DNA from 2 places in the Exiguobacterium sp. UBA7533 genome. Region 1 is predicted to be linked to the other one. Evidence: a T-box and tRNA genes for the amino acid it is inferred to sense, from the RefSeq annotation. Region 1 holds a T-box; the other holds one or more tRNA genes.
The links. The T-box of region 1 lies ahead of ileS (isoleucine--tRNA ligase). A T-box ahead of a tRNA ligase gene usually reads a tRNA of that ligase, here a tRNA-Ile.
Positions count from the first base shown of each region.

Region 1 (15,991 bases):
ACAGATCGTTCAAAGTGCAGCAGATGAGGAAGTTAACTTGATCTTCGGTTCGGTCATCAATGATAACCTAGAAGATGAAATCATCGTCACAGTCATCGCGACAGAATTCGAAAACGAACCACTCGACTTCGAAATTCCATCCGCACAAGAGATGATGAAAAACCTATTGAAGAAAAAACAAGCGACTCCACCACCAACAGAGGAGTCTAAACCACAAGTCGAAGAGACGCCTGTCAGCTCAAATCCTGAACCAGCTAAAGCGCCAGATGTCGAAGAAACGATGGACATCCCATCATTCCTTCGCCGGAATAATCGTTGATCGATGTTCCAGTGACACGACTGCTAAACCAAGAGGTGTCGCGAAAGCGGCGCCTCTTTTTTTAAAATCGAAGGAGGCATCAACATGTTTGGACAATGGATCAAATGGGATACACCAACAGGTACCGTACGTGCCGCCTTTACGACGAAGTTTGCAGCACCACATGGAAACGGTAATTTAGGATTACATGTCAACGATGATCGTGACGGCGTCATCCAGAACCGACAAGTCATTGCTCGACAGCTTGATCTATCTCTTGAGAACTCAATTTGGGCGCAGCAAATCCATGGGAATCACGTTGAACAGGTGACGACACTTGACTCCGGACGCGGCGCTCTGGATTACGAAACAGCGATTCCGGGTACAGATGGATTGGTGACGACTGATTCGAATGTCTTACTGATGATGCTCTTCGCTGATTGTGTTCCGCTTGTCTTCTGTGATCCGACGACAGGAATCATCGCGAATACGCACGCCGGATGGCGGGGGACTGTTGGCAATATCGTTGAAGAGACAGTCAAACAAATGGAGCGTGCAGGTGCGAGTCGCTCATCGATTCAGATGGTCATTGGTCCATCGATTCGTGATTGTTGTTACGAAGTCGATCAACCCGTTATCGATGCGATCGACGCACTTGAACTCGATGAGTCTCCTTACATACGCAAGGAAGATGGAAAAGCGATGTTATCGCTACAAAAAACAAATGCTGCGCTTGCTGAGCGTTGTGGAGTGGGTGATGTCCTTGACTCAGGTCTATGTACACATTGTCAGGCGGAAGATTACTTCTCTTATCGCCACGGCGACCACGGCGGTCGGTTCGCGAGTTTGATCGTAAAGGAGTCATTGGATGTCAATTCTTGAAAATGTACAAGAGGTTACACGACGGATAAAACAAGCGAGTGAAAAGAGTTCATCCAAAAAGCAGGTACAGTTGATTGGCGTGACGAAATCAGTCTCAAGTCAAGTTGCTTCTGAATTATTAGAGGCCGGTGTAACGCATCTTGGAGAAAATCGTCCGGATGGACTGCTCGAAAAACAAGCAGAACTTGGACGTACAGCCTGTACATGGCACTTCATCGGCACGTTACAGACGCGTAAAGTTCGTCAGATCATCGATGCCATTGATGTGCTGCATTCGCTCGATCGTCTTCATTTGGCAGAAGAGATCAATAAACGAACGAACCGAATCATTGATTGTTTCATTCAAGTCAATATCTCGGGAGAAGAATCGAAGCAAGGTATTGCACCGGAGGATGTACCGTCGTTCTTACACGAAATCGGTCAGTATCCCGCGATTCGTGTCATCGGACTGATGACGATGGCACCGTTGACGGAAGACACGACGCGTATACGTGAGGTATTCCGGTCATTAAAAACATTGCAAGAAGAGGTCAAGGCAAAAAAATTGTCGTATGCTCCATGTACAGAGTTATCCATGGGGATGTCATCGGATTTTGAGATTGCCATCGAAGAAGGGGCGACGTTCGTCCGAGTCGGGACGACGCTCGTTCACACCTAAACGAGAAGAAGGGAGAATGGATATGGGTTTCAAATCAAAAATGCAAAATCTATTTCTCGGCAACAGCGATGATTTAGATGAACTCGAATATGAAAATGATGCTACAATAAATAAAGGTAGAGGTGCTTCACAACAAGAGTACGAAGAGTATTACGAGGAATCTACCCCAAGTGTTACTCAAAAGGAGGACAGCGTGAGACAATCGAATATCGTGCCGCTACATGCGACGAAAAAAACGAAATCGCAGGTCATCTTGAGTGAACCACGTGTCTTTAACGAAGCCCAAGAGATTGGGGAACATCTTCGTCAGAACCGTGCTGTCATCGTCAATATGCAACGTATGTCAAAAGATCAATCACGACAGATGATCAACTTCTTATCTGGTGTCGTTTTCGCTCTCGATGGAACGATCACGACGATCAGTCAGAATACCCTCCTCTGTGTTCCAAACAATGTCGAGTTGGCTGGTAGCATCTCGAATCTCCTAGGAGAAGATGATATTAATCATAAGGGGTGGTAAGTATGGATTCACAAGTGATGTACGCGATTGGTCGTACATTAAGTACGTTATTACAATATTATAGTTATGTCATGATTGTGTACATTCTGCTATCTTGGTTCCCGAATGCCCGTGATTCGAAATTCGGACAAGTGCTCGCGATGTTGGTCGAGCCATTCCTAGCACCCTTCCGTCGTATTATCCCGCCTATCGGAGGCATGCTAGATATCTCGCCGATTGTTGCCTTTCTCGTCTTGAACTTGGCACAATCCGGTATCCGAGCTATCTTCTTCGTATGAGTGTATATGATCATTATCGTGGAAGCGAGCGGGAATTCGTCGATTCGGTCTTGAACTGGATTGATCACGTGGAAGCGACGTATACGTTTAAATTAACGGATTTTCTAGACCCTCGTGAACAGCAAATCACACAAGAACTCGTCGGTTCGAAATGCGCCCTCTTTTTTGAGGGCGGTTTCGAAGGCGCCGAACGTAAACGAGCAATCCTCGCACCAGACTATTATGAATACAACGCGGATGACTTTGACATTTCCATTTATCGCATTCATTATCCTACTAAATTCGTTGAACTATCTCATCGTCAAGTCACCGGTACATTATTGAACGTCGGATTGAAGCGTGCCAAGTTCGGCGACGTCATCATCCAGGATCAAGTGCAATTTGCTGTCGCGGACGAAGTTGCGACATATATCGAAGCAAACGTCGAACGCGCAGGTAAGACGAAGATTCGTCTTTCGCGCGTAGACGCAGAAGATCGCTTGAAAGTGAAGGAACAAGAGTGGGAAGAGACGCTCGGGTTCGTCAGCTCACTTCGGTTCGATACGGTCGTCAGTGAAATTCTCGGCTTCTCCCGTCAAAAGGCACAGACGCTCATTAAACAGGGTGAAAGTAAAGTGAATTATAAGGTAGTCGATGACGTGAGTTTCATGCTTGAAGAAGGGGATCTGCTTTCCTTACGTGGAACGGGACGCGTTAAACTGATTGCGATTCTCGGATCAACGAAACGGGATCGAATCAAACTACAATACGGTATTTTAAAAGGATAAAAAAAATGCGGAGGAGGAATTCATCATGCCATTAACGCCACTCGATATTCATAATAAGGAGTTCACACGAAAGTTTCGCGGCTATGACGAGGATGAAGTGAACGAATTCCTAGATCAGGTCATCAAGGATTTTGAGTTGTTGTTACGTGAGAACCGTCAACAACAGGAAGTCATCCAAAACATGCAAGCGCGTGTCGATTACTTTAGTTCGATGGAAGAAACATTGAATAAATCGATTATTGTCGCACAGGAAGCGGCAGAAGAAGTGAAAGCGAATGCTTCAAAAGAAGCAAGCTTGATCTTGAAACAGGCAGAACGCGAAGCAGAGCAATTGCAAGATGCGGCACAACGCCGGGCACAACGGACGGACTTCGAAGTGGAACAGATGCGTAAGAAAATCGAGCTCTATCGCAATCGCTTCAAAGTGTTGATCGATGCTCAAATGGAATTATTGACGAGCCACGACTGGGATGCATTTGATTTCTCTTCTCGTGGAGCGCTTGACGATGTTCCAGCAGTTGCGTATAATGACGACGATGTCGTATAAATAAAATCAATGATAAGGACACGTCGCATCTTGGACAGTTGACAGCGAATCGGGAAATGGTGGAAGCCCGAGCAACGAAAGAGATGGGATATCCCCTTAGAGTGTATGACTGAACGTTCTCCGAACAGTAAGTCATGCCGGTTCACTCCCGTTAGCGAGTTCTTAAGCGGTCCTGCGTCGTCGAACAGACGAGCAGGATTAGTAGGGTGGTACCGCGAGTTCAGCCAAGCTCGTCCCTATCTCAGGGATGAGCTTGGCTTTTTTTGTACTTTTAAAGCGAAAGGTGAGAGATGGTCAGATGGATTACAAAGAAACCTTATTGATGATGAAAACGGAGTTTTTAATGCGAGGCAACTTGCCAAAACGTGAGCCGGATATGCAAGCACGATGGGAAGAGATGAATCTCTATGCTGCGGTCCAAGAAAAGAATGCTGGAAAACCGACGTTCATTCTTCACGATGGTCCTCCTTATGCGAACGGTGACATCCACATGGGTCACGGATTAAACAAAGTCTTAAAAGACATCATCGTCCGTTACAAATCGATGAATGGCTTCCAGTCCCCTTACGTACCAGGTTGGGACACACATGGCTTGCCTATCGAGACAGCACTTCAAAAAGCAGGTGTTGACCGCAAATCGATGACGGTCGCGGAATTCCGTGAGTTATGTGCGAAATATGCGCTCGAACAAGTCGATCACCAACGTGATCAATTCAAACGTCTCGGTGTTCTCGGTGACTATGACAATCCATATATTACGCTTCAACCAGAATTTGAAGCAGCTCAAATTCGTTTGTTCGGGGACATGGCGAACAAAGGCTATATCTATAAAGGGAAAAAGCCGGTCTATTGGTCACCGTCTTCTGAATCAGCACTAGCTGAAGCAGAAATCGAATATCAAGACAAACGGTCAGCTGCGATCTATGTCGCATTCCAAGTCATGGATGGAAAAAACATCCTTGAGCCGACGGATCATTTCGTCATCTGGACGACCACTCCATGGACGATCCCAGCGAACCTTGGAATCTCTGTCAGTGCGGAATTGACGTATGCGCGGATCGAGTATCAAGGAAAAGGATATATCGTAGCGGAAACACTTGTTCCAGAAGTCATCGAAGCGCTCGGATGGGAAGACGCGACAATTGGACGTGTCTTCAACGGTGCGGACTTCGAGTACGTGAAAGCGAAACATCCGCTTTATGACCGTGAATCACTCGTCATGCTTGGCGACCACGTTACAGCGGAAGCGACGGGTGTCGTTCATACAGCTCCAGGACACGGGGAAGATGACTTCCGTATTGGTCAAGCATACGGGCTTGACGTTCTCTGCCCAGTTGACGATAAAGGTGTCATGACGGCAGAAGCTCCTGGATTCGAAGGCATGTTCTATGAAGATGCGAACAAAGAAATCGGTCTCGCACTCGAAGAAGCAGGCGCTCTCTTAAAACTGTCATTCATCAAACACTCGTATCCACACGACTGGCGGACGAAAAAACCGGTCATCTTCCGGGCAACGCCACAGTGGTTCGCTTCAATCAAAGACTTCCGTGCGGAAATCCTTGATGAGATCAAAGGCGTCCAGTGGGTACCAGAGTGGGGTGAAACACGTCTCCACAACATGTTCAAAGACCGCGGCGACTGGGTCATTTCCCGTCAACGTGCTTGGGGCGTTCCACTTCCAATCTTCTACGCTGAAGATGGAACGGAAATCGTCACACCAGAAACGATTGATCATATCGCGAATCTATTTGCAACTCACGGATCAAATGTCTGGTATGAGCGCGAAGCAGTCGACTTGCTTCCTGAAGGATTCACACATCCAGCAAGTCCGAACGGTATCTTCAAAAAAGAAACGGACATCATGGATGTCTGGTTCGATTCTGGTTCATCACATGCCGGTGTCCTTGCGACACGTCCTGAATTGACGCGTCCAGCGGATCTCTATCTTGAAGGTTCTGACCAATACCGCGGTTGGTTTAACTCGTCGCTATCGACAGCCGTCGCAACGACTGGGAAAGCACCATACAAAGCGGTCGTCAGTCACGGATTCGTTCTGGATGGTCAAGGTCGCAAGATGTCGAAATCGATTGGTAACACGATTGCACCAATCCAAGTCATGCAACAATTCGGAGCAGAGATCCTTCGTTTGTGGGTGGCATCTGTCGATTATCAAGCTGATGTTCGGGCATCGATGGATAACTTCAAACAAGTCTCAGAATCATATCGTAAAATCCGGAACACGGTTCGTTTCCTTCTCGGAAACTTGGATCAATTCGATCCTGCGACGCACCGAGTCGCATTTGAAGACTTACCAGAGTCAGACCGTTTCATGCGTACGAAACTGGACCAACTTGTTGGAAAAGTAAAAGCGGCTTATGATGCGTACGACTTCATGTCGGTCTATCAATTGCTCCACAACTTCTGTGTCCTTGATTTGTCGTCGTTCTACCTCGATTACACGAAAGATATCCTGTATATCGAAAAAGCAGACGCGACATCGCGTCGTGCGGTTCAGACGGTCATGTATGATACAGTCGTCGCCTTGTTGCAATTGATGGCACCTGTCTTGCCACACACGGCAGACGAAGCATGGGAATTCGTACCAGCTGTTGAGACGAAGAGCATCTTCTTGACGGACCTTCCAGAAACGGTCGAAGTCTCAGAAGAAGGACTTGCTCTCATCGAGAAATGGAACGCGTTCCTGACGTTCCGTGATGATGTCTTAAAAGCACTCGAGGAAGCACGCGTCGAGAAACTCGTCGGTAAGACACTTGAAGCAAAACTCTTGCTTGCACCGAAGGAAGAAACAAAAGCATTGCTTAAAACGATTGATCATCTTGAGCAGTTGCTCCAAGTCTCACAACTCGAATTCGTGGATACAACGGATAAGATGTATGAGACGACCGGTATTACAGTTCAAAAAGCTGACGGTGAAAAATGTGAACGTTGTTGGACATATTCGACAGAACTCGGACAAGATCCGGCTCATCCGACGCTTTGCCCACGTTGTACTGAAGTCGTCAATTCTTTATAATGATACAAAGGGAGGGGCGACTGCGACTTCGCAGGACGTCCCTCATTATTTTTGGATGCGGAGGACAATAGGATGTGGCTTTACTTAGGGATTGCTGCTTTACTCGTTGGAATCGACCAGTTGACGAAATGGATCGTCGTTCAAAATATGACGATCGGTCAAGCGATCACAGTCATTCCGGATTTCTTTTATCTCAACTCGTATCGGAACCGTGGCGCTGCATGGGGAATGCTCGAAGGTAAATTCGGCTTCTTCTTCTTCGTCACGATTATCGTCGTCATTGGATTGATTTACTTCCTCTACAAGGAAGGCACGAAAAATAAGGTATTTGCTTGGAGTATCTCGCTACTACTTAGTGGTGCGATCGGAAATTTCATTGATCGAATGGTTCGAGGAGAAGTCGTTGATTTCTTCCACTTCTTCCCGTTCGGCTATAATTTCCCGATCTTTAATGTCGCAGACGTCTGTTTGACGTTTGGTGTCATCACGATGCTGATTAGCGTCATGTTCGAAGAACGGTTGACTAAGAAAGGAACGATGGATAAATGAATGAAGTAGAAACATGGTCCGTACAAGCGGATGGAGCGACAGGGCGCATTGATAAGTGGCTCGCAGATCAAAATGAATGGTCGCGTTCGCAAGTACAGGAATGGTTAAAAGCGGGACGCGTCGAAGTCGATGGTCGTGTCGTTAAACCAAACTATAAATTATCGGGAACAGAATCGATTGCCGTTCATATCCCGGAAGCGGTAGAACTTGAGATTTTACCAGAAGATATCCCGCTTGAGGTCGTCTACGAGGACTCAGATGTCATTGTCGTCAACAAACCAAAAGGAATGGTCGTCCACCCAGCGGCAGGTCATGTCTCAGGGACCCTCGTCAATGCCTTATTACATCATTGTCAAGATCTCTCGGGCATTAATGGAGTCAAACGTCCAGGAATCGTTCACCGAATCGATAAGGACACGTCTGGTCTGTTGATGGTTGCTAAGAACGACTTAGCGCATGAATCACTCGCGCATCAGTTGAAAGAGAAAACGACGGAACGTCTCTACATTGCGCTCGTGCACGGTGAGATTCCGCACGAGCTCGGAACGATTGAAGCACCGATCGGACGCGATAAGAACGATCGTCAACGGATGACGGTAACGGATAAGAATTCAAAAACTGCCGTAACCCATTTCCGTGTTCTCGATCGGTACGAAGGGTTTACAGTCGTGGAATGTAAACTCGAAACAGGGCGAACACACCAAATCCGTGTCCACATGCGTTATATCGGTTTCCCGCTTGCCGGTGACCCGAAATATGGTCCACGTAAGACGATGAAAATGAATGGTCAAGCCTTGCATGCTGCGGTTCTCGGCTTCGAACATCCACGGACAGGCGAATGGATGCGTTTTGAAGCACCACTCCCAGAAGAGATGACATTCGAGATTGGTCAACTGAAAAAACTTGAATTAGAGTCTTGACGTTTTTCTAATAAAACGGTAGAGTATCACCTAGAGAGCGATGCGAGACATCCTCTACTGACACTTCGGTCGTCCGAGCGATGATCCTACCAAACTAGTATCACCTTTAATCGAGTCCGGAGAGGCTGCGAAAGGGAGAACCTACCACAAACGTGCGTAGGCATGCATACAAGACGTATGCCATGATTCTGTCTTCGATGACCTTCTGCGGATTTCCGCAGAAGGTCTTTTGTATGAAAGGAGAAACTATGAAACCAGCCGTCATCTTAGATGAAGCCGCGATTGGACGCGCACTGACACGGATCGCCCATGAAATCATCGAACGTAACAAAGGCATTGCTGATTTAATGATCGTCGGAATCAAGACGCGTGGTGAGACACTCGCGCGCCGCCTTGCGAAGCGGATCGAACAGATCGAAGGAAAGCCGGTCTTACTCGGTGTCGTCGACATCTCAATGTACCGAGATGACTTGTCAAAGCGAAGTTTAGAGCCAGAAATAAAAGGATCTGATCTACCGGAAGACATTACCGGAAAAATCGTCGTCCTCGTTGACGATGTGCTCTACACAGGACGCACCGTCCGTGCCGCGATGGACGCACTCGTCGACCACGGAAGACCGAGTATGATTCAACTCGCTGTCCTCGTCGATCGTGGGCATCGAGAGTTACCGATCCGTCCAGATTTCATCGGCAAGAACGTTCCGACGTCACGTGACGAGCAAGTCGTCGTCGCGCTCGCTGAAGTCGACGAAGCCGATCAAGTATTCATTAAACGCTAAAAATCAAAACCTTTAAGGTGGTCCAGAGAGACCAGAAAGGGAGTCATCCATATGGCAAAACATGCCGCAGTACTTGATGTACAAGAAGTACCTACTCACCCTCTAAATTGGCTGATGCTCAGCCTACAACACGTCTTCGCGATGTTTGGTGCGACCGTGCTCGTCCCACTCTTAACGGGACTCAACACATCGGTTGCACTCGTCGCAAGCGGAGTCGGCACACTGATTTTCCTCGCCGTCACTCGCTTCAAAGTACCCACATATCTTGGTTCTAGTTTTGCCTACATCGCCCCGATCATCGCCGTCAGTGAACGGTGGGGTGTCGAGGACGCCTTAATCGGCGGAATGGTCGCTGGACTCGTCTACGGACTTGTCTCACTTCTCATCCGTTACACGGGGGCTGCTTGGTTGCTTCGCTTACTCCCGCCTGTTGTCATCGGTCCGGTCATCATGGTTATCGGGTTATCGCTTGCCCCGACCGCTGTCAACATGGCGATGAACGGAGCGGACGGTAAGTACAACGGACTTTACTTCCTCGTCGCGATGGTCACGCTCGGTGTCACACTTCTCGCAATGACGTATTTAAAAGGAATGTGGAGCACGATTCCGATCCTGTTCGGAATCACGGTCGGTTATCTCGTTGCGGCATCGGTCGGAATCATTGACTTCAAACCACTTCAACAGGCAACGTTCTTCCACGTGCCGGACTTCACGATTCCGTTCTTGAATTACACACCATCATGGAATACAGCTGCCTTGCTTCTGATCGTTCCCGTGACGCTCGTCACACTGACGGAGCACATCGGCGAACAAAAAGTGACATCACGGATCATTGGGCGCGAGACGCTCCTTGATCCAGGGATGCACCGGACAGTACTTGGCGACGGAATCGCGAAGACAGTCGCTTCGATGCTTGGTGGACCACCGGTTACGACGTACGGTGAGAACAACGGCGTCATGTCGATCACACGGGTCTACAGTGTCTTCGTCCTAGGTGGGGCAGCGGTTCTTGCTATCAGCTTCGGATTCCTCGGATATGTCGAAGGATTCATCAAGACGATTCCTACACCAGTCATGGGTGGCATCAGTATTCTCTTATTCGGAGTCATCGCGTCAAACGGTCTCCGGACACTGACGGAAAGTAAGATCGACCTTGCTGATAAACGGAACTTGACGATCACAGCTGTCATTCTTGTCACGGGAATCGGAGGGGCCGCCTTGAAAATCGGGAACTTCTCCCTCGAAGGTATGGCACTGGCGACGATTCTTGGGATCATCCTGAATCTGATCCTTCCGAAAACGACGGAACAGGTCGAAGAAACAGTTGAAACAACGGAAAACTCTACAACTCAATCTGTAGCGAACAACTTTTAAGACGTTCCGAGAGAACGATAAAGTGAAGGCCATGAAAAGATGCAGGGACTCCTCTGTCTTCTTTCGGCGCACCTTCACTTAGAAGGTGCGCCTTTTTCATGACCTGAAGGAGTGAAATACATGAAAACGATCTTGCAAACCCGACATTTCGTCAATTTAGAAAGCTTATCCATAACGGAGATCAATTCGTTGATTGAACGTAGTCTCGCTTTTAAACAAGGCGAACCGGCACCAGACTTTTCCGACAAGACACTCGTCAATCTGTTTTTTGAAAACTCGACGCGGACACGCTCTTCCTTTGAAATGGCAGAGCATCGCTTGAACATGCATCTACTGCCGTTTGAAACAGCGACGTCATCCGTGCAAAAAGGGGAGACGTTACACGATACGTGCAAAACACTCGAAGCGATTGGTGCCGATGGATTGGTCATTCGTCACGGTGACACCGGTTATTATGAAGAATTGATTCAGACACTCGATATTCCGATCATCAATGCAGGAGACGGGAGCGGACAGCATCCATCGCAGTCCTTGCTTGATTTGATGACGATGGTCGAGACGTTTGGAACGATTGTAGGAAAAGTAGTCGTCATCTGTGGGGATTTACAACATAGTCGTGTCGCTCGGTCGAATGCCGATATCTTAAAACGACTTGGGGCCATCGTCTATGGATCAGGGCCACGCGAATGGTATGACGAAGCGATGGGAATACCGTATCTTTCAATGGACGAAGCAGTTGAACAGTGTGACATCTTGATGTTGCTTCGAGTCCAGCACGAACGGCATGACGGAACGACACGGTTTGATCCAGATGTCTATCACGTCACACATGGATTGACGCATGAGCGGATGAATCGACTGAAACCTTCAGCGATCGTCCTACATCCGGCACCGGTCAATCGCGGAGTCGAGATTGCCGACGAACTCGTCGAACACCCGCAATCGCGGATTTTTGAACAGATGAAAAATGGTGTCTTTGCGCGAATGGCGATTCTGGAATGGTGCTTTTCGATGAAAACAATCAAAGGAGACGATGCAGATGACAACACGAATTGAAAATGCGAGATGGTACGAGGCTGGACAAGTTCGAACAGGGGATATTCGAATCGAAGCTGGAAAAATCACGGACTTAGCAGCAATACCGCAAGTTGGGGAAACGGTCATTGATGCTTCCGGATTATTCGTTGCACCAGGATTCGTCGACATCCATGTCCACCTGCGGGAACCGGGCGGCGAACATAAGGAGACAATTGCGACAGGTACGGCAGCTGCGGCAGCTGGTGGATTTACGACGATTTGTCCGATGCCGAATACGCGTCCCGTACCGGACGATCGTCAAACACTTGATGCATTGTTCCAAAAGATTGAAGAGACGGCATCTGTCCGGGTTTTGCCTTACGCGGCGATTTCAAAAAATCAACTCGGACAAGAACTCGTCGCGTTCGATCAATTAACGGATGCCGTGGCATTCACGGATGATGGTGTCGGGGTCCAGACGGCAGCCGTCATGCGAACGGCAATGCAACAAGCAGCACGGCTCGGGAAGACGATTGTTGCCCACTGCGAAGATGATTCGTTAAAAGCAGGATGTGTGCACGAAGGAAACTACAGTCGACGGGAAGGTTTGCAAGGTATTCCATCGCTTGCTGAGAGTATCCACATCGCACGTGATGTCCTGATTGCAGAAGAAACCGGCTGTCATTATCACGTCTGTCATGTCTCGACGAAAGAATCCGTTCGCGTCATTCGTGACGCCAAACGAGCAGGGATCCGAGTGACAGCAGAAGTCACACCGCACCATCTTGTATTGATCGATGAAGACATATCGAATCAGGATCCGAACTTTAAAATGAATCCACCACTGCGGAGTGAGGCAGATCGCCAAGCATTGCTCGAAGGATTAGCAGACGGAACGATTGATTGCATCGCAACGGATCACGCTCCTCATGCAGCAGAAGAGAAGGCACTCGGTATCGAACGCGCCCCGTTTGGCATCACAGGATTCGAGACAGCATTCCCGCTCCTCTATACGAAGCTTGTCGCTGAAGGCAAGATGACACTTGAGACACTGATTCGGAATTTGACGGACAAGGCAGCAGCGATTTTTGAACTACCTTACGGCAAACTCGAAGTGGGGGCGGAAGCAGACTTAGTCCTGCTTGATCTAGAGACGGAGCGGACGGTTTCACCGGAACGGTTCCGTTCAAAAGGTAAGAACACACCGTTCGCAGGAGAACGGTTAAAAGGATTCCCGGTCATGACGTTCGTCAAGGGAGAAATCGTATTCAAGGAGGACATAGCACATGCGTAAACGGACACTGGTGTTAGAGGATGGTATGACGTTTGAAGGAACGGCGTTTGGATCGGACACGACAACAACAGGAGAGGTCGTCTTCCAAACCGGAATGACTGGTTATCAAGAGATGCTATCGGATCCATCTTACTGTGATCAGATGATCGTGCTGACGAATCCGTTAATCGGCAATTACGGAGTCAATCGAGAAGACTATGAAACGACGCGTCCACTCGCTAAAGCATTGATTGTCCGCGAACATTGCCAAACACCGTCGAACTTCCGCAGTGAGATGTCGCTCGATGCAGCTCTTCGAGATCTTGATATTCCAGGATTAAGTGGAATCGATACGCGACAGTTAACACGACATATCCGCTCGAAAGGCGTCATGCGCGGCCGACTCGTTGATGGAGAGTTCGACCTAGAAGAGGAATTAAGCCACCTGCAAGATGCACCAATCGAGACGGATCAAGTCAAACGTGCTTCAACGGAACGGGCGTATATCATCCCAGGAGCTGGACCACGAATCGTTCTCGTCGACTTCGGAGCGAAGCTCGGAATCGTCCGCGAACTTGTCAAACGCGGCTGTGAAGTTGTCGTCGTACCATACGACGTGAGTGCAACGGAAGTCTTACGCTATCGTCCAGACGGTGTGATGCTGTCGAACGGACCAGGGAACCCAAAGGATGTCCCGACAGCGATTCCGCTGATTCACGAATTAACAGGGAAAGTCGTCATCTTCGGAATTTGTCTTGGGCACCAGTTGATTGCACTAGCACATGGCGCGGATACGTTCAAACTGCCATTCGGTCACCGGGGTGCGAATCATCCCGTCCAAGATATCCGGACAGGTCGCGTCGACATTACGTCGCAAAACCATGGATATGCCGTCGATGAACAATCATTGCAACATACAGTGCTTGAAGTAACGCATCTCGCAATCAACGATGGAACGGTCGAAGGCATCCGTCATACGTCAGCATCTGTCTTCTCCGTCCAGTATCATCCGGAAGCATCACCCGGTCCAATGGATGCGAACGGTCTATTCCAACAGTTTTTAGAAGAAATCACGAAACAACAGGAGGTCTCTCATGCCTAAACGTCAAGATATCCAGAAGATTCTCGTTATCGGGTCCGGTCCAATCGTAATCGGACAAGCCGCTGAATTCGACTACGCAGGAACACAAGCGTGTCAAGCCTTAAAGGAAGAAGGATATGAAGTCATCCTCGTCAACTCGAATCCAGCGACAATCATGACAGATCCAACAGTTGCTGATCGTGTCTACATCGAGCCTCTTCAAGCAGAGTTCGTTTCGCGGATCATCCGGAAGGAACGACCAGACGCCTTACTTGCGACACTTGGCGGTCAGACGGGTCTGAACTTGGCTGTTGAACTAGATCGTCTTGGTGTCCTAGCTGAATACAATGTCGAGTTGCTCGGAACGAAATTATCAGCAATCGAAGAGGCAGAAGATCGTGATTTGTTCCGTCAACTGATGTTTAGACGCGGACATGGCGTACCGGATAGTGAAATCGTGCATTCGCTCGAAGAAGCACAACAATTCCGACAACAGATTGGTCTACCAATCATCATCCGTCCAGCATATACACTCGGAGGAACGGGTGGTGGAATCGCCCATACACCGGAAGAGTTCACGCGAATCGTCGAAGGGGGACTCAAGGCAAGTCCGGCAACACAAGTACTCCTTGAAAAATCAATTGCTGGGATGAAAGAGGTCGAATTTGAAGTCATGCGTGATGCAACGAACCAAGCCATCATCGTCTGTGCGATGGAAAACTTCGATCCGGTCGGTGTTCATACCGGAGACTCGATCGTCTTTGCTCCGACGCAAACGTTATCGGATCGCGATTATCAACTGCTACGTAACGTCTCGCTCGATATCATTCGCGCACTCGGTATCGAAGGTGGATGTAACATCCAGTTCGCGCTGGATCCGACGAGCTTTGACTACTATGTCATCGAAGTCAATCCACGTGTTTCCCGCTCGTCCGCACTTGCTTCAAAAGCGACCGGTTATCCGATCGCAAAACTTGCTGCAAAGATTGCCGTCGGGTATGCCTTATCTGAATTAAAGAACCCGATCACCGAGACGAGCTTTGCTTCGTTCGAACCGGCACTCGATTATGTTGTCGCCAAAATTCCGCGCTGGCCGTTCGATAAATTCGAAACGGCAGATCGGACGCTCGGGACACAGATGAAGGCGACCGGTGAGGTTATGGCAATGGGGCGGACGATGGAAGAGGCATTACTGAAAGCCGTTCGTTCGCTTGAAATCGGTACAGCGGATTTGTACATGCCACGCTTCATCGAAATGGCAGATGATGCTTTGCAACAAGCGATTCGCCAGGCGACAGATGATCGACTTTTCGCCTTATACGCTGGTTTTGTCCGCGGCTATAGCGTCGAACAGATTCATGCTTGGACGGCAATTGATCGCTTATTCCTCGAAAAGCTACAGCACATTTGGCAACTTGAGCAATCGGTCGCTACCGGTTTGACACCTGAACTGCTACTTCATGTGAAGCGGTATGGATTCAGTGACCCAATGCTCGCTCGGATCACAGGACAAACGGAAACAGAGATTCGCCGGATGCGTGAAGCGCAAGCGATTCATCCTGTGTATAAAATGGTCGATACGTGTGCGGCAGAGTTCGCTTCTGATACACCGTACTACTATGGAACATACGAACGCGAAAATGAGGCAATCGCGACGAATCGTTCTTCGATCCTCGTCTTAGGATCGGGTCCGATCCGGATTGGTCAAGGAGTCGAGTTCGACTATGCGACAGTCCATTCGATTCAAGCGATTCGTCAAGCTGGCTATGAAGCAATTATCGTCAACAACAATCCGGAAACCGTGTCGACCGACTTCTCGATTTCCGATCGACTCTACTTTGAACCATTAACGACGGAGGATGTCCTCGAAGTCATCCGAAATGAACGTCCGCTCGGTGTCATCGTCCAGTTCGGTGGACAGACAGCAATCAACTTAGCTGAGTCATTAGCAGCAGAAGGTGTAAAAATCCTCGGGACATCGCTTGAGGATTTAGACCGGGCAGAGGACAGAAAA
Region 1 is NZ_DLMP01000001.1:172,214-188,204, reverse strand. It holds gene ftsZ (cell division protein FtsZ) at 1-319, shown strand, start outside; gene pgeF (peptidoglycan editing factor PgeF) at 404-1,180, shown strand; gene B2U10_RS00965 (YggS family pyridoxal phosphate-dependent enzyme) at 1,167-1,838, shown strand; gene B2U10_RS00960 (cell division protein SepF) at 1,861-2,358, shown strand; gene B2U10_RS00955 (YggT family protein) at 2,361-2,636, shown strand; gene B2U10_RS00950 (RNA-binding protein) at 2,633-3,403, shown strand; gene B2U10_RS00945 (DivIVA domain-containing protein) at 3,429-3,950, shown strand; T-box leader at 3,951-4,191, shown strand; gene ileS (isoleucine--tRNA ligase) at 4,249-6,984, shown strand; gene lspA (signal peptidase II) at 7,057-7,533, shown strand; gene B2U10_RS00930 (RluA family pseudouridine synthase) at 7,530-8,453, shown strand; gene pyrR (bifunctional pyr operon transcriptional regulator/uracil phosphoribosyltransferase PyrR) at 8,702-9,232, shown strand; gene B2U10_RS00920 (uracil-xanthine permease family protein) at 9,284-10,606, shown strand; gene B2U10_RS00915 (aspartate carbamoyltransferase catalytic subunit) at 10,727-11,662, shown strand; gene B2U10_RS00910 (dihydroorotase) at 11,646-12,917, shown strand; gene B2U10_RS00905 (carbamoyl phosphate synthase small subunit) at 12,910-13,998, shown strand; gene carB (carbamoyl-phosphate synthase large subunit) at 13,991-15,991, shown strand, end outside.

Region 2 (15,991 bases), on a different contig from region 1:
GTCGATTGCTGTTGCAAGTTCCCCTGTTGGAGCAGCGCCATCGTTCTTCTTCAACAATTTCCAGAAGAATGAGTGGTTCCAGTGACCGCCACCGTTGTTACGGACTGCAGTTTGAATGTTTGCTGGGAGAGCATCCAAGTTTTGAAGAAGTTCTTCAAGTGACTTTCCTTCATGTTCTGTACCCTCAAGCGCCGTATTCACGTTCGTGACATACGTGTTGTGGTGTTTCGTGTGGTGAATCTCCATCGTACGAGCATCGATATGTGGCTCAAGCGCATCATAAGCGTAGCCGAGTTCTGGTAATTCAAATTTTGACATGTTCATGTCCCCCTTTGTGCTATTTTCGAAAACTTCAATACCCTTTAAGACTAGCAAAAGTACCTGTGTTGACGCAAGTCAAGACCCTCGGATTTACTCGACTTCTTGCGGAGCAAAAACAGAGACGCCTCCGCCCGGAACCGGGAAGACACCAAATCCTTCTTCGTCAATCACGACTGGATGATCTTGATGGTTTGTATAGTCGAACCATTCTTGACCCGCACGCTCTTCACCGACGAACATGCGTTTCTCGCACATGTCGGCGTTCGAAAGCAACACGGCACAACCTGAGTTCTCGATTTCATCGACACCAAGACGAACCCAGCCTACACAGTGCGGGTCATCAAGATAATCCTGTTGTTCTCCGTATGCTTTATGATAGCGCGTATAGAGCAGGGCATTGATCATCTCTTTTTTTCCTTCGACAGGGGTCGGTCCTTGGACGCCATAGTAATCCCCGTAAAAGACACATGGATATCCGTCCTTACGTAACAAGATCGCTGCATAGGCATGTTGCTTGAACCAGTCATCCACCCATGATTCTAGCGACTCGCCAGGCTGTGAATCGTGATTGTCGACGAACGTCACGGCATTCGTCGGATGCGACTCGACGAGCGTATCCGCAAACAATGTCGTTAAATCAAATTTTTCTCCCTGCTTGGAAGCTTCATGGAATTTATAATGAAGCGGAACATCAAACAAATCAATCGTGTAGTCGACACTGTCTAGGAAATGACGGCAATCGTCGAGATCTGACTTCCAAAACTCGCCGACCATGTAAAAATCGCCTTCGCTGCTTTCCATCATCGATTTCGCGAATTCACGGACAAATTCATAGTTGATATGCTTGATTGCATCAAGACGGAAGCCTTGGCAATCGATCGTGTCCTTGAACCAGTGTCCCCAACGGATCATTTCTTCCCGTACCGTCGGATGATTGTAGTCGATGTTTGCAAACATGAGGTAATCATAATTGCCGAACTCATCATCTACTTGGTTGTTCCAATCTTTATTATTTCCGGAAATCTTAAAGATTCCTGTTTTTTCTTCGCGCGCGTCAAAATCCGTTCCATTGAAGAATTCGTGTGTCCAGACGAAATCCGAATACTTTCCATTACGACCTGGGAAAGTAAACTTCGTCCACGCATCGATTTCAAACTCTTCTGAAATTTCTTTCGATCGGTCTTCTGGATTGACTTCCACTACTTTAATCGTTTCGAGTTCGTCTGCTGCAGCTTTATGGTTCATGACAACATCCGCATAAACAGCGATATCGTTCTCATGGGCAACTTCGATTGCTTCGACCAGTTCATCCTTTGTGCCATATTTCGTCCGGACCGTTCCTTTTTGATCGAACTCGCCTAAGTCATAGACATCATAGATCCCGTATCCTGTATCTTCATCCGACTGACCTTTCGATGCTGGGGGAATCCACACGGACGTGATGCCAGCAGCACGCAATTCAGGCGCTCGTTCTTTCAAACGTTGCCAGTGCTTTCCATCATTCTCTACATGCCACTCGAAAAACTGCATCATCGTATGGTTACGTTCCATCTCTCTTCGCTCTCCCTTAGTTACTATAGTATGAATATTATTACAATACCTTTACTATTCCCCGAGCGAACAAAAATAAACGCTTCCCGTTTGCAACGAGAAGCGTTCAACCAAATGGACCCTGCAGGACTCGAACCTGCGACCGGACGGTTATGAGCCGTCAGCTCTAACCAGCTGAGCTAAGGGTCCTTAAGTAATAGTAGCGGCGGAGGGAGTCGAACCCACGACCTCACGGGTATGAACCGTACGCTCTAGCCAGCTGAGCTACACCGCCATGATGTATGTTTCTTACTCTTATTAGATTACGAGATGTGACGAAACTTGTCAATATGCTATTTCAAAAAAATAAACAGCTGATTTCATTTTTTTCGAAATCAGCTGTTTTAAAATAAGTCTACGCTTAGTTCATTAATGCTGTCCGCTGTTCAAGGACGAGATCCGTGATGTTCACCGCGTGATCGCCGATTCGTTCAAGGTTTGAAAGTAAGTCGACGAAGATCATTCCCGCTTGTCCTGTACATTCACCAGCATTCACGCGAAGTACATGCTGTTTACGGAATGAACGTTCGAATGCATCAAGTTTCCCTTCAAGTTCAAGAACTTTTCGTGCCCGCGTGACATCGTCTTCTTCGACGGCGCGAATCGCACAAGCGACGATTTCTTGTGTCAGGACATACATCTCATCAAGCTCTCGCTTCGCAGATGTGGTGAACTGAATCCGGTTGACGATCTGGAAGTCGATTAATTCAACGATATTCTCAACATGATCACCAATCCGCTCAAAGTCATTGACGGCGTGCATCAATAACGAATGATCGTTTGATTCACGTTCTGATAAATCATGTGCTGCTATTTTAACGAGATAACTCGTCACTTCTGTATTCAGGTAGTTGATCGCATATTCAATCTGCTCGGATTCTGAAACATCTTTTTTATCATGCGATTGCGTGTAACGGTGTGCTTTTGCAAGTGCGTCTTTTGAGAATTCACCCATACGCAAAACTTCAAGTTTCGCTTGGTTTAAGGCAAGCGCAGAAGATTGATTTAAGATGTTTTGATCGAGATGACGCGGTTTTGAATCGATCGTCGTATCCGTACCTGGTACGATTTTTTGAACGAGCCATGCGATTTGTGCGATGAACCAACATTGAATCAATGTGTTGACGACATTGAACGTTCCGTGTGCAAAAGCAATTTGCATTTTCGGTTCTAAACCAAGCGCGTCTGTAATCCATGCGATGAAGCTTGAGAACACTGGTAATGCGATCAAGAACAAAATTGTTCCGATGATATTGAAGATGACGTGTGCGGCGGCTGTCCGTTTGGCTGCGATCGACGCACCAAGTGCTGCAAGTACTGCCGTAATCGTTGTTCCAATGTTATCACCGAACAAGACCGGTAGTGCCGCTTTGATATCGATCATGTCACCAGCATACAACTCCTGTAAGATACCAATCGTCGCAGATGACGACTGAACAAGAACTGTAAAGATAGTTCCGACGAATACACCAAGCAATGGGTTATCCGACATCGAGACAGTCAACTCTCGGAACCAGGCACTTGATTCGAGCGGAGCCATCCCGTCCCCCATCAATGTGAGACCGTAAAACAATGCACCGAAACCAAAGAAAATCTGTCCGATATACTGAACACGTTCTTTATTGAAGAAGAAGATCAAGAAAGCACCAATGGCGATTGCCGGAAGTGCCGCTTCTTTAACATTGAACCCGATGATAAAGGCCGTGATCGTCGTACCGATGTTCGCTCCCATGACGACACCAATTGCTTGTCGTAAATTCATCAGACCTGCACTCACGAGTCCGACGACGATGACAGTCGTACCGGATGACGATTGAATCAATATCGTGACGACGATACCTGCTAAGATACCTAATAGTGGATTCGTCGTATACTTATCGAGGATATAACGTAATCGGTCTCCCGCTGTTTTTTGGAGACCATCTCCCATATACTTAATACCGAAAAGGAAAATCCCAAGTCCACCGATGAAGGTAAAAATCATTTCCTGCAAATCATAGTTCATCTTGCCAGCTCCTTTATTTGATGTGGATTGATGTGTTTGTAAAGTTTATTTTTTCGACCCCCCTATTATGTAAAGGTCTGATGAACTTGTAAACAGTTTTCCCGACATCCAATTGTTAAGGTTTTATTAATCTGTACCACTACAATAATTCCTTTATTTATGAACAAATAGACAAACCAAAAAATCTGTTATAAAACAATGGAAAGAGTGATATTCTTGTCTTTTTTACGTCAACTCATTAATTACTTACAAACTTCATTAATTCCAAACCGCTCGTTTTTACGACTTCGTCTATCAGATGTTTCTTTGTATTTCTGTGGATTGGCTTGGATTTCACTATGGACGACGATCATCGATTCCTTCTTTTTACAAAAAAATATTCCAATCGTGATTTGGTTCGTTCTCCACTTCATCTTCATCGCTATTGCGGTCTTACTGTATTTGCTCTTGATGGCATATTTGACGAAAGGATTCGTTCGTCTGTTACTCCCCCGCCCATGGGCATATCGTCAGACGTTCCCTTATACGGTTGCAACGAATCTATGGACCTTCCCCCTTGGCATGCTTCTTTACCAATTGGGGCATCATCAAATAGGAGTCGCTTTACTTATCCTCGGGCACTTCATTTACACGTTGGTGCCATTATGGATTGCCCGTTCCCCGAAACCTCGCGCGTCACGTAAATCTCGATGAGTATCAAAATCAGGCGTCCGACGGATTGACGGACGCCTTACTTTCATTAAACAATTGTAAATGTTCGATTTTCGTTCTTGTTTCTCGATTTTTAGGGAATAGTTCGATATGATAGAAAAGGTAAACATAAACAATATGGCGGTATGCCACAAAAGGAGATTTTCGATATGCCGAAAATGGTCCATCGCTCTAAGACTCGTCCCGTTCGTGTAGGGGACCTTGTCATTGGTGGAAATAATGAAGTCATCATCCAAAGTATGACGACAACTAAGACACACGACGTCGAAGCGACAGTCGCTGAAATCCTACGTCTTGAAGAAGCTGGTTGCCAAATCGTCCGCGTCGCTTGTCCAGAAGAACGTGATGCGCTCGCACTTGCAGAAATCAAAAGCCGAATCAACATCCCGCTTGTCGTAGACATCCACTTCAACTATAAACTCGCGCTCATGGCGATCGAAGCTGGCGTCGATAAAATCCGGATCAACCCAGGTAATATCGGTCGCCGCGAAAAAGTCGAAGCCGTCGTGACAGCAGCAAAAGCGAAAAACATCCCAATCCGTATTGGGGTAAACGCTGGTTCACTCGAAAAGCACATTCTCGAAAAATACGGTTATCCAACAGCACGTGGTATGGTCGAAAGTGCCTTGCACCACATCAAGATCCTTGAAGACCTCGACTTCCATGACATCATCGTTTCATTGAAAGCATCAGACGTACAGTTGGCGCTTGAAGCATATCAACTTGCTTCTGAATCGTTTGACTATCCACTTCACGTAGGGATTACGGAATCGGGTCCACTTCGTTCTGGTTCATTAAAATCAGCAGCAGGACTTGGAGCGATCCTCTCACGCGGAATCGGAAATACGGTTCGTGTATCTCTTTCAGCGGACCCTGTCGAAGAAGTAAAAGTCGCAAAAGAAGTCTTGAAATCATTTGGTCTCGCAGCCAACGCTGCGACATTGATCTCATGTCCAACATGTGGTCGGATCGAAATCGATTTGATGTCGATCGCTGCAGAAATCGAAGACTATATCGAAAATATCCAAGCGAACATCAAAGTTGCTGTTCTTGGTTGTGCAGTCAACGGTCCTGGTGAAGCACGTGAAGCCGATATCGGTATCGCCGGCGCTCGTAACGAAGGATTGTTGTTCCGCCACGGAGAAATCATTCGTAAAGTACCAGAAGCAACAATGGTCGAAGAATTGAAAAAAGAGATCGATGCCATCGTCCTCGAAAAACAGGCTGAAAAAGAAGCCGAAAAAGCAAATCACGTATAAGATAGGGCTCCTCTTTGATGAGGAGTCTTTTTTCGTATCTCGATTTCGACTATGTTATACTAAGTGAAGAAAAATTCTTAGAACGTGGGTGACTGTAAATGAAAATTGGAATCGACATCGATGGAACGATCACACATCCATCCTCTTGCTTCACTTACATGAATAAACATCTCGGAACGTCGATTGACTTCAATCAGGCGTCTGAATATGAATTGCATACGTATACGGATATGAATCAAATCGAATTTTGGGACTACATGGTGAACTCCGGTCACGAGTCAGGAATTTATCGTGAGTCCATCCCTCAAGAACATGTTCGCCACCACTTATGGAATTTGCGGAAGCAATATGATCTCCATTACGTGACAGCACGATCGGAACTCGTTCGTCCTGTAACTGAAGAGTGGATCAAACAACATGAACTTCCTCTTGATTCCTTAATCATGACGGGATCACACGACAAAGTACAAGTCGTCCGTGATTTATCACTCGATTTGTTTATGGAAGATCGATTAGAGAATGCTGTGCAGATTGCAGAAGATACATTCATCCCTGTGATTTTGTTCGACGCACCTTATAACCGTAAAGCCGTACCGAATAATGTTATTCGTGTCGCTTCATGGAATGAGGCTGTTCAAGAGATTCAAAAATTTGCACCGATTCGTTAAAACAGCCGATTAGGCTGTTTTTTCCGTTTTTCATGTTATTGAACTCTGAGATATCTTACAATGATTTTCGTTTTAAATTTTAAAATAGGAAGTGCTTCATGATGCTTGCTACAGTGAATATCTTTTTTGTTAATATTTGTATTATTTTTCTCGTTTCTACGTTCGCCTTTTATCTGCTTCGTGATCGTTTACCGATTCAACCCGACTCGATGATATCTACTCGGCTGTATTTTGGTTTTGCTAATGGGATCACCGGTATTCTTCTTATGCATCATGCGATTGATTTAAACGGCGCACTGATTGATTTGCGTTTATTACCTCTCGCTTTATCCGCTTTATTCGGTGGTAACATCAGTATCACAGTGACGGGATTAATGCTTTTGATTTATCGTTTTTTAATCGATAATGGCGATTCTATAAATGCCTTACTTAGTTCTGTCATGACGCTACTCGGTTTTTTGATGCTGTCATTTATTTGTCGTCGGTTCATTACACGGCAAGGATATTTTTTTACCGCCATCGTGACAGTCGGTTCTCTACTTGTTCTTTGGCGACTGATTACGAGTAATTCCCCTGTAGATGCCTGGAGGACGATTTATATTCCTTATTTCATCTTAACGATTGGCGGAGCCTTTTTGTTTTATCGTTTGTCACTACTCCTGCAACAACATTTTGTTCTTTACTCTTATCAATCCTATCTCGCTTCGACCGATCAATTAACAAGGCTTGCGAATCGACATGTCATTTTGGAAAAGGTCACGACGCTTGAAAAAAACAGAGCTTCTTGGGGCGTCATCTTGTTTGACTTAGATCACTTCAAGAGTGTGAATGACACACATGGTCACGCCGGCGGCGACGCCGTCTTGCGCCATTTTTCGATTGTATTGAATGAACATTGTCCCGCACCTATCACGGTTGGTCGATATGGCGGTGAAGAGTTCATCGTCATCATTCCAGATTGTGACCTTTACGAACCTATTCATTTAGCAGAAACAATCGTGGCAGCCGTTCAACAAACGCCATTTGTCATGCAGGATCACGCTGTATCGATCACGGTATCTGCTGGAATTGCTTACGCTCATCATCAACCCGCTGAAACGGTCTTCAAGCAAGCAGATATTGCTTTGTATGAAGCAAAAACACAAGGTCGAAATCAATATCGACTGTACCAATCATAAATACTGTATGAAAAAGCCACTTCTCTCCGAAAGGTTCGGACTGAAGTGGCTTTTTAGGGATTAATGAATCGTTCCTTCATTCGTTTTTTGTAGTAGACAGATGATTTCTTCGAGTGGTACCGGTTTAGCGAAGAAGTAGCCTTGGAACAAATGAATCCCGATTTCTTTGGCAATGCGTACTTCTTCTCCCGTCTCTACCCCCTCGACGATACATTCGACATGCATCGACTGACTCAATTGAAAAATCGACTCAAGGATCGATTGTCGTTTCTCTGATGCTCCGATTTGTTCAATGAATTGCTTTGGAATCTTTAATTGACGTAACGGTAATAAACGTTCGAGGACGTGATACGAGGCATGACCAGTCCCGAAATCATCAAGAGAAACTGGAAAATCGAGTGTTTTGATGCGCTTGAGCGCTCGATGAATCGATTGACTCTCAAAATCAAGCGACTGACTTTCCGTGATCTCGATCTTAATCTGTTGCGGCTTTAGTGCATACTTGAGTAGCGTTCGTTCAATGAATGGCATGAATGACTCACTCGTCAATTGTCGTGGCGATACGTTAACCGATAAGGTAAATTCATCCGGAACGAGACCGATCAATGCTTTACGCGTCTTACACCCTTCCTCAAAAATCCATTCTCCTAGACGAATCATCAAGTCACTTTTTTCAGCAATCGGGATGAAGACGGATGGTCGATCAGCTCCTTGCAACGAGGTCTTCCAGCGAACCAATGCTTCAAGACCAATGAATTGTTCTGATCGAACATCGTACTGCAATTGATAGACGAGGTGAAAGTCCGTTTCAATATTAGCCTGTGCTAATGATTGTGCTGCTTTGACTCGCAATTCTTGATCCTTTCGCCAGGCTTGGTCAATGCACATCACACGTTCATTTTGTTGAGCGGCTTCCTGTAGCGCAGTCAATAACTGCTGTACTCGACGCTTCCGATTGTCCGTCGCCCCTTCTCCATTATCGATGACTATGGATATGTTGACGTAGACATGATGCCCTTCGATTTCGTAAGGTATGGAAATTTCTTGACTCAATTTTTCCATCGCTTCCTTACATGCCACCTTGTCCGGCTTTTTCATGACGATCAATAACGTTCCTGCTTCGATTCGAGCAAACGCTTGATAAGGAGGTAGTTTTCGCTTGAGCCGTTCAATACATGCTCGTAACACTTGTGACTGAATGTCTTCTCCAAAATACCGTGCCAACTCATAATAATTTTCTAAATGAATCCCGACAAAAATGAGCTGTTTTTCAGGTCTTGGGAAATCGACTTCGTTCAATCCTTGACGATTCAAAACACCTGTTTCTTCGTCACAGCGTGCCGTATCGTGTAGTTGTATCGCCAAATCATTCAAACGATTTAAATTACGGATATGCAAGTGATTGATGACAAGGGCAATGGAAACACCAATTATAATCATGCCAATTCGTCCATAATGATCAGTCGGATCAATTTTCACCGTCACGTTATCGGCATTCCACATGACGTAAAAACTAGTTGCGATGGCAATGATGATGGCGTACCACATCATGATTCGTTGATACGAAATCAAAGCGATCATTAAAAACAAAAAACTGCTAGCCCAAACGGTGACCGCCGCATAAGGTAAAAAACTAATCGAAGTGATTGGAACAACGAGCAACATCAAGGACAATAAGTGGGTTTGCAACACCACGTCCATCTTACGACGACTGATATAAAAAATAAAAATCCCCATGAGGACTAAAAATGAAATAATGACAGAACGACTTAAATATGCATTCTTTATCGTCTCTTCCGTCGTCGTATAAATGATTAAAGCGCCAACAAGCATCATGAAAAGGGCAAAATTTCCGATCCACCATTGTTGTTTCCGAACAATGTCCTCCATGTATTTCCCTCCTTTCCATTAGTTTTTTCGTATATAGGTTTCGACATCGCTTGATGATACTCCTATCGTATCGAATGTGTCAATTCTTTCCTAAAAAGAAAAGTCTTCCCTCATACATGTCGTGGAAGACTTTTCTCTAACATTTATTGTCCTATAACCCAAATCGTCCTAACTCTTCGATGACATCCGTTGCTAACAAACTACTTGGATGTAATCGTCGTTCAACTTGTTTTGAAGCACACGCATACCACTCCGCTCCTAGCGCTAGCGTTTTTTCGACATCTCCTGATGGATGTTGCGCAAGGAGACTCGTTAAAATTCCAAACAAGGTATCCCCGCTTCCTCCCTTTGCGAGACCACTCGATGCACCAGAGATGACAAACCCACCTCCATTTGGTTTAGCGATTAAAATAACATGGGATTTCAAAACGACAGTTACTTGATGCAAGACGGCATACTCAGTTGCTTGACCGAATAGATCATCTTGAATACTTGCAACAGTCTGATTCGTCATCCGAGCGAATTCGCCAATATGCGGTGTGACGATGATCGGCGCGGTTCGTTCTGGGTAACTTTCTTTTATTAGTGCTCCGGCATCTAATACTACCGGTAAATCACTCTCAAGTAGATGATCCACCCATGTTTCGGCTACTTCTTGCGATAAACCAGGACCGATTCCAACTGCTGATATGGAAGATAGCACGTTCTGAATCGCCGGTAACGTCTGGTCCACGACCATCGCTTCCGGTGCTTGGACGACGATCCCCTGTTTCGCAAGTGACGTCGTCGCGACTTGTAGTTTACCGACTCCCGTTCTTAGGGCTGCCCGCGTCGCGAGTTGGATGGATCCCGGCATCGTGTCACTTCCTCCAATCAATAATGCCGTTCCGTATGTCCCCTTGTGACCGTATGGTTCCCGCTTAAACAAGGAAGCCAGATCCTTCGGTGAGACGCGCCATTCACCAAAAGCCGGTAATCCGATATCTAGCGTTTCTGATTCTCCATAAAACGGTGCCGTCCGTATCAAAAAGGTAGATCGTTTCATCGCATGCAATTGAAATGTCGCATCTGCTCGAATCGCTATCTCTTTGAATCCTATAGTATGGTCCGTTGGCACACCGCTCGGTACATCTATTGCATAGATGCGTGCTCCTTGCTGCTTTTGTTCCGATACGAATGTACACTGCGCCTCGAATTCCGGATTAATCCGACCTGGATCAAATCCAGTACCGTATAAGGCATCCAAAATGACATCATATCGACCACATGGTTTTTCGGCTACAAGTCCGAACGCTTCTGCATAATGAGTATGAATCGTTGCAATATCCGAACGACTCTTTCCAAACGGAGTGAATAGCGTGACATCGAATCCGTCACGTATCAGTTCGCGACCAATGACATAACCATCCCCACCATTATTGCCGGTTCCACACAAAATTAGTATTCGTTCCCTCTTCGAATGGCGCGTTTTAATCTGTGTTGCGATCTGACTTCCGGCTCGCTCCATTAACACCTCGAGCGGTAGCCCAGATGTCCGTGCCCACTCATCAATTTGTCGTGCTTCCTGTGTATCATAAATCATCATCTCATCACCTCTGTTCGACTATTCCCGTTTTAATCAGGACTAGTCGTATAAAAACAAAAAAGAGAACGTCCCGAATGGACGTTCCCTTCTATTTAAGACGTCAAGCGTTGACAATTCGCACAACGTCCATAGATTTCGAATTTATGATCTTCGACTTCAAAACCAGTCTCTTGAGCGGGTGAAATCCACTCCATCGGGCAGACATTCAACGTCTCCGTCTTGCCACAGATTCGGCATATCAAATGATGATGGTGATGACCGGAAGCACAGGCAGCCCGATATTTCATCTCACCGTCTAATTCCGTCACTTCTAATAAGTCGATTTCCGAAAAATCATTCAAGTTTCGATAAATCGTATCATAACTTAACGAAGGATGAGACGTCCGGAGAGCTTCTGCCACTTCCCGCGCACTGACATACCGATTCACTTCAAACAGATACGATAGCAAATCCAGACGTTTCGGTGTCATTTTAAACCCAGAAGCCTTCATTCGTTCACGCGCTTGTTCGATGTTCGTCTTCATGTGTTTTACCTCCTATCCAAAAACGTTCTAATAGCATGACGATGATCAGTTCGAGCACGGCAAGTAGGACAATCATTCCGCCGGGTGCTAAATCAAACTGATAAGCCAGGATGAGTCCAAGTACTGTTGCAATCTCACCGAAGATGATAGCTAAAAAGATCGTCGTCTTAAAACTTTTTGCAATTCGAAGTGCTGCCGCAACCGGCAACGTGATTAAGCTCGAGACAAGTAAAATCCCGACGATTCGCATACTAATCGCGATCACAAGCGCAACGACGATCATAAAGAGAATGTGAACTAAACGAAGTCGGATTCCCGAGACACGTGCCTGTTCCTCGTCAAATGAGAGGAACAACAATTCCTTATAAAAGGCAAAGACGAAGATGACGACCACGACCGTCACGATAAGAATCGTGTACACATCCGTTAAGGCAACAGCCGAAACCGTTCCAAATAAGAAGGAGACGAGATCCATTGAAAAGCCGTTCGCAAGACTAATGAATGTCGCACCGAGCCCCATCCCTGTTGCCATGATGATCGGAATCGCGAGTTCTTGAAAATGCTTATATTTAGCGCGCAACCAATCAATCGTCAGTGCCGCGATGACCGACGTCACGATTCCTAAGTACAGTGGATTTAAGTCCGCTAATTGCGCGACCATACCAGAAATCAAGAGACTGAGTGCAATCCCAGCTAACGTGACGTGCGAAAGTGCATCTGCGATCAGGCTCATCCGCCGGACGACGACGAACGAGCCAATCAATGGGGCCGTGAATCCAATTAAAATGGCAGCCACTAAAGCATACTGTAAAAATTTTAACGTCATGAATGCTTCGATCATTGGACACTCTTCCCTTCGTGAACGAGGACACGTCCCGGAACTGGATAGAGGGAGCGGATCGTCTGTTCATCTAGTTCCCAATACTCTTTAATGCCACAGTTACAACCTAAACGTCCATCGACCAAATGAATGACATCCGTGACGAGTTTGCTGACGAAATGGATATCATGTGTCACAAGGACGAACGTTCGCCGTTTATCTCGACGCAGTTCTTCAAGAATTTCATAAAATTCTTTCACGTATCGCTGATCGACACCAACAGTTGGTTCATCTAAGATCATTAAGTCCGGATCGTTGACGAGCGCGCGCGCGATGAAGACGCGTTGTTGTTGACCGCCGGACAAGTCGCCGACTTTTGAATCACGGCGTTCCCACATTCCGACTGTTTCAAGGGCAGTCCGTACTTTGTCTCGATCATCGCGTGACAAACGACGAAAAAGTCCTTTTTTAGCATACAACCCCATCTCGACGACTTCTGCGACAGTTACCGGGAAACCCGAGTTAAACGAAGCTGCTTTTTGCGAGACATAGCTGATTCGCCACCATTCATTGAATTGCGATTGGGGTTGTCCGAATAAGCGAATCGTTCCTTTCGGTTGCAATAAACCTAAGATACATTTGATCAGCGTCGATTTCCCAGATCCATTTTCCCCGACGATTGCTAAGAATTGTCCTTGTTGAACCTGAAACGAAACTTGATTCAATACCCGGCGATCTGGATAATCATAGCTGACTTGATCAATCTCGATGATTGGTGTTTCCATTTATTTTCACTCCTTCCGTTTTCGTAAAACGGAATAATTACGTCTTAATCAACTGTCTTATTATAGCGTTCGCTAATTATTGGTGCAACTCTAGCAACTTCCTATCCTCCTTTGAAAATAATCAAGGTACAATAAAGACAGAAACTAGCTGTTTCCGGCTTGTTCAGGAAGGGAAATCTTTTAATGCACGCATCGCAGAGAGGAGTCGAGGTCACTTGAAACAAGAACTTGCAGTTATCGATATCGGTTCCAACTCAATTCGTTATGTCATCTTCCATCCGATCGCTTCTGGTCGTTACATCGAGAAGATTAACATTAAAGTCGTCGCGCGTTTATCTGCTCATATCAATAAAGACGGAGCACTTGACGACGCAGGCATCTCGTTACTCGAAGAAACGTTACATCGATTTTACGAAGTCGGTGTCACCCATGAGGTCGAGGAGACGATTTGTGTCGCGACCGCTGCTATTCGTAATGCGACGAATCGAGAAGCAATTGTTAAATCCGTTACTGAAAACACACCTTTTTCCATTCAGGTTCTAACAGACGAACAAGAAGCATACTATGGTTATTTTGCTATCATCAATTCTACCTTCCTGACAGATGGGTTTTCTGTCGACATCGGCGGTGGTTCCATGGAAGTCACCTTGATCGAAAATCGCGAGATGGTAGCGTATCATAGCTTTCCATTTGGCGCCGTCACATTGACACGGCAATTCGTTTCCGACGAGACACTTAGTGCAAGTGATAAGAAGAAGTTGGTGAAATTCTTACGGGAACAATTCGAATCGATACCATGGCTAAGTGATAAAAAGCTTCCTTTAATCGGTGTCGGTGGTTCTGCCCGAAACTTCGTTCGTATCCATCAATCCAATCAGGATTATCCGCTTCGGAGCGTTCATCAATATCAAATCAAGGCGAAGGAACTCGCGAAAATGGTCGATGATCTGGAAGGGAAATCAGCGAAACAGCTATCGAAAATCGAAGGGTTATCAAAGGATCGAATCGATATTTTCCTGCCGGCATTGATTGCGATCCAAGGGTTAGCTCAACACATCGAAGCGGAAGAATTCATCATGAGCAATCTCGGTCTTCGTGAAGGTCTTGTTTACGAGTTCGACGTGCAGGACGAAGCATACCGCCGGATTGAAAACGTACGTGAGCAGAGCCTCTATCAGCTTGAAAGTGATTATAAGGTCAATCGTGATCGTGCGTCGTATATCGGAACACTTGCTAAATCGATGTACCGTCAACTCGTCACGTTAGACCTGGTATCAGAACGAGCGTCCGATTTACGCCTCCTCGATTCCGCAAGTCGTTTGTTTTATTGCGGTCAATACATTAATCCGGATACGCGATCAGACCAAACGTTTTATTTGTTGACGAACACCGAAATGAATGGCATGACGCACAAGGATCGCGTTGCGCTCTCCCTTGTCAGCTCCTATTCTTCAGCGAAACGGATGCAACAATTAGCAAAGCCGTTCAAAGAATGGTTCACGGAAGAATCACTGGACCGCTTCGACTTACTCGGTTCTTTACTCAAGTTAAGCCATGCCCTCGACGTGACGGAACGAAAAGCTGTCGATCATTTGGAACTGTTCCTTAAAAAGGACCAACTCCAATTCGTCCTCGATACAGGCGATCACGATTATGGATTTGAAGTCGAAAAAGCCGAAAAACAAAAGAAACACCTGGAACGAATCACTGGTTGTACGATTACCTTCGAAACGAAAGGAGATCTTCCTTCATGAAGCTCGACATACCGGAACATTTCAATAATCGTGAGCTCAGCTGGCTCCAGTTCAACGAACGTGTACTGGGTGAAGCTTTTGACACACGCAATCCATTAATGGAACGTTTTAAGTTTCTCGGTATCTTTAGTTCCAATTTAGACGAGTTCTATATGGTAAGGGTCGGTGGCTTAAAGGATGAAGTGCTCGCTGGGTTCAATAAACCGGAAAATAAACAACAGATGACACCTAAACAACAGTTACGTGCGATCGCGTTGAAAACAAAAGAGTTAGTCGATCGGCAATACGAAGCATTTCAAGCAATCAATCAGACGTTATCAGATGAAGGCATTACATTCTTAAAATACGACGCCCTGACTTCAGAACAAACGACCTATGTAAAATCCTTTTTCCGTGAACAAGTCTTTCCGGTACTCACGCCTGTTGCTGTCGATGCCTATCGTCCGTTCCCGATGTTGTCTTCAAAATCACTTAACATCGCAACGGTTCTTGAAGCAGAAGACGGGACGAAACGAAATTTGGCACTCGTACAAGTACCTGCTGTTTTACCGCGATTCGTCGATTTACCGGTAGAAGATGACGAGACGACGGCTGTCATTTTACTCGAAGACGTCATCATCGCCTTCATTGACAGTTTATTTAAAGGCTATCGCGTGTTGTCTGCCATGCCATTTCGGATCACCCGGAATGCCGACCTTCCGTTTCACGAAGAAGGGACACACGATTTATTGAAGTTAATCGAAAAGGAATTAAAAAAACGGCGTTGGGGGGTAGCAATTCGACTTGAAGTCCAAAAAGCTGCCATCAATACTGAACTACTCAACATGCTACGTGATGTACTTGATTTGCAGGAACGCGATATCTTTGCTGTGGATGGTCCGATTGATTTGACGTTCTCCTT
Region 2 is NZ_DLMP01000003.1:236,305-252,295, forward strand. It holds gene B2U10_RS06745 (superoxide dismutase) at 1-318, opposite strand, end outside; gene B2U10_RS06750 (alpha-amylase) at 412-1,872, opposite strand; tRNA gene B2U10_RS06755 (tRNA-Ile) at 1,988-2,061, opposite strand; tRNA gene B2U10_RS06760 (tRNA-Met) at 2,073-2,146, opposite strand; gene B2U10_RS06765 (Na/Pi cotransporter family protein) at 2,273-3,916, opposite strand; gene B2U10_RS06770 (hypothetical protein) at 4,124-4,609, shown strand; gene ispG (flavodoxin-dependent (E)-4-hydroxy-3-methylbut-2-enyl-diphosphate synthase) at 4,777-5,886, shown strand; gene B2U10_RS06780 (5' nucleotidase, NT5C type) at 5,985-6,554, shown strand; gene B2U10_RS06785 (GGDEF domain-containing protein) at 6,653-7,732, shown strand; gene B2U10_RS06790 (bifunctional diguanylate cyclase/phosphodiesterase) at 7,793-9,622, opposite strand; gene B2U10_RS06795 (bifunctional ADP-dependent NAD(P)H-hydrate dehydratase/NAD(P)H-hydrate epimerase) at 9,774-11,204, opposite strand; gene B2U10_RS06800 (Fur family transcriptional regulator) at 11,300-11,731, opposite strand; gene B2U10_RS06805 (metal ABC transporter permease) at 11,703-12,572, opposite strand; gene B2U10_RS06810 (metal ABC transporter ATP-binding protein) at 12,569-13,336, opposite strand; gene B2U10_RS06815 (Ppx/GppA family phosphatase) at 13,552-15,090, shown strand; gene B2U10_RS06820 (RNA degradosome polyphosphate kinase) at 15,087-15,991, shown strand, end outside.
Region 2: it has a tRNA-Ile gene. The T-box ahead of ileS (isoleucine--tRNA ligase) is inferred to sense a tRNA for this amino acid. The anticodon was not compared.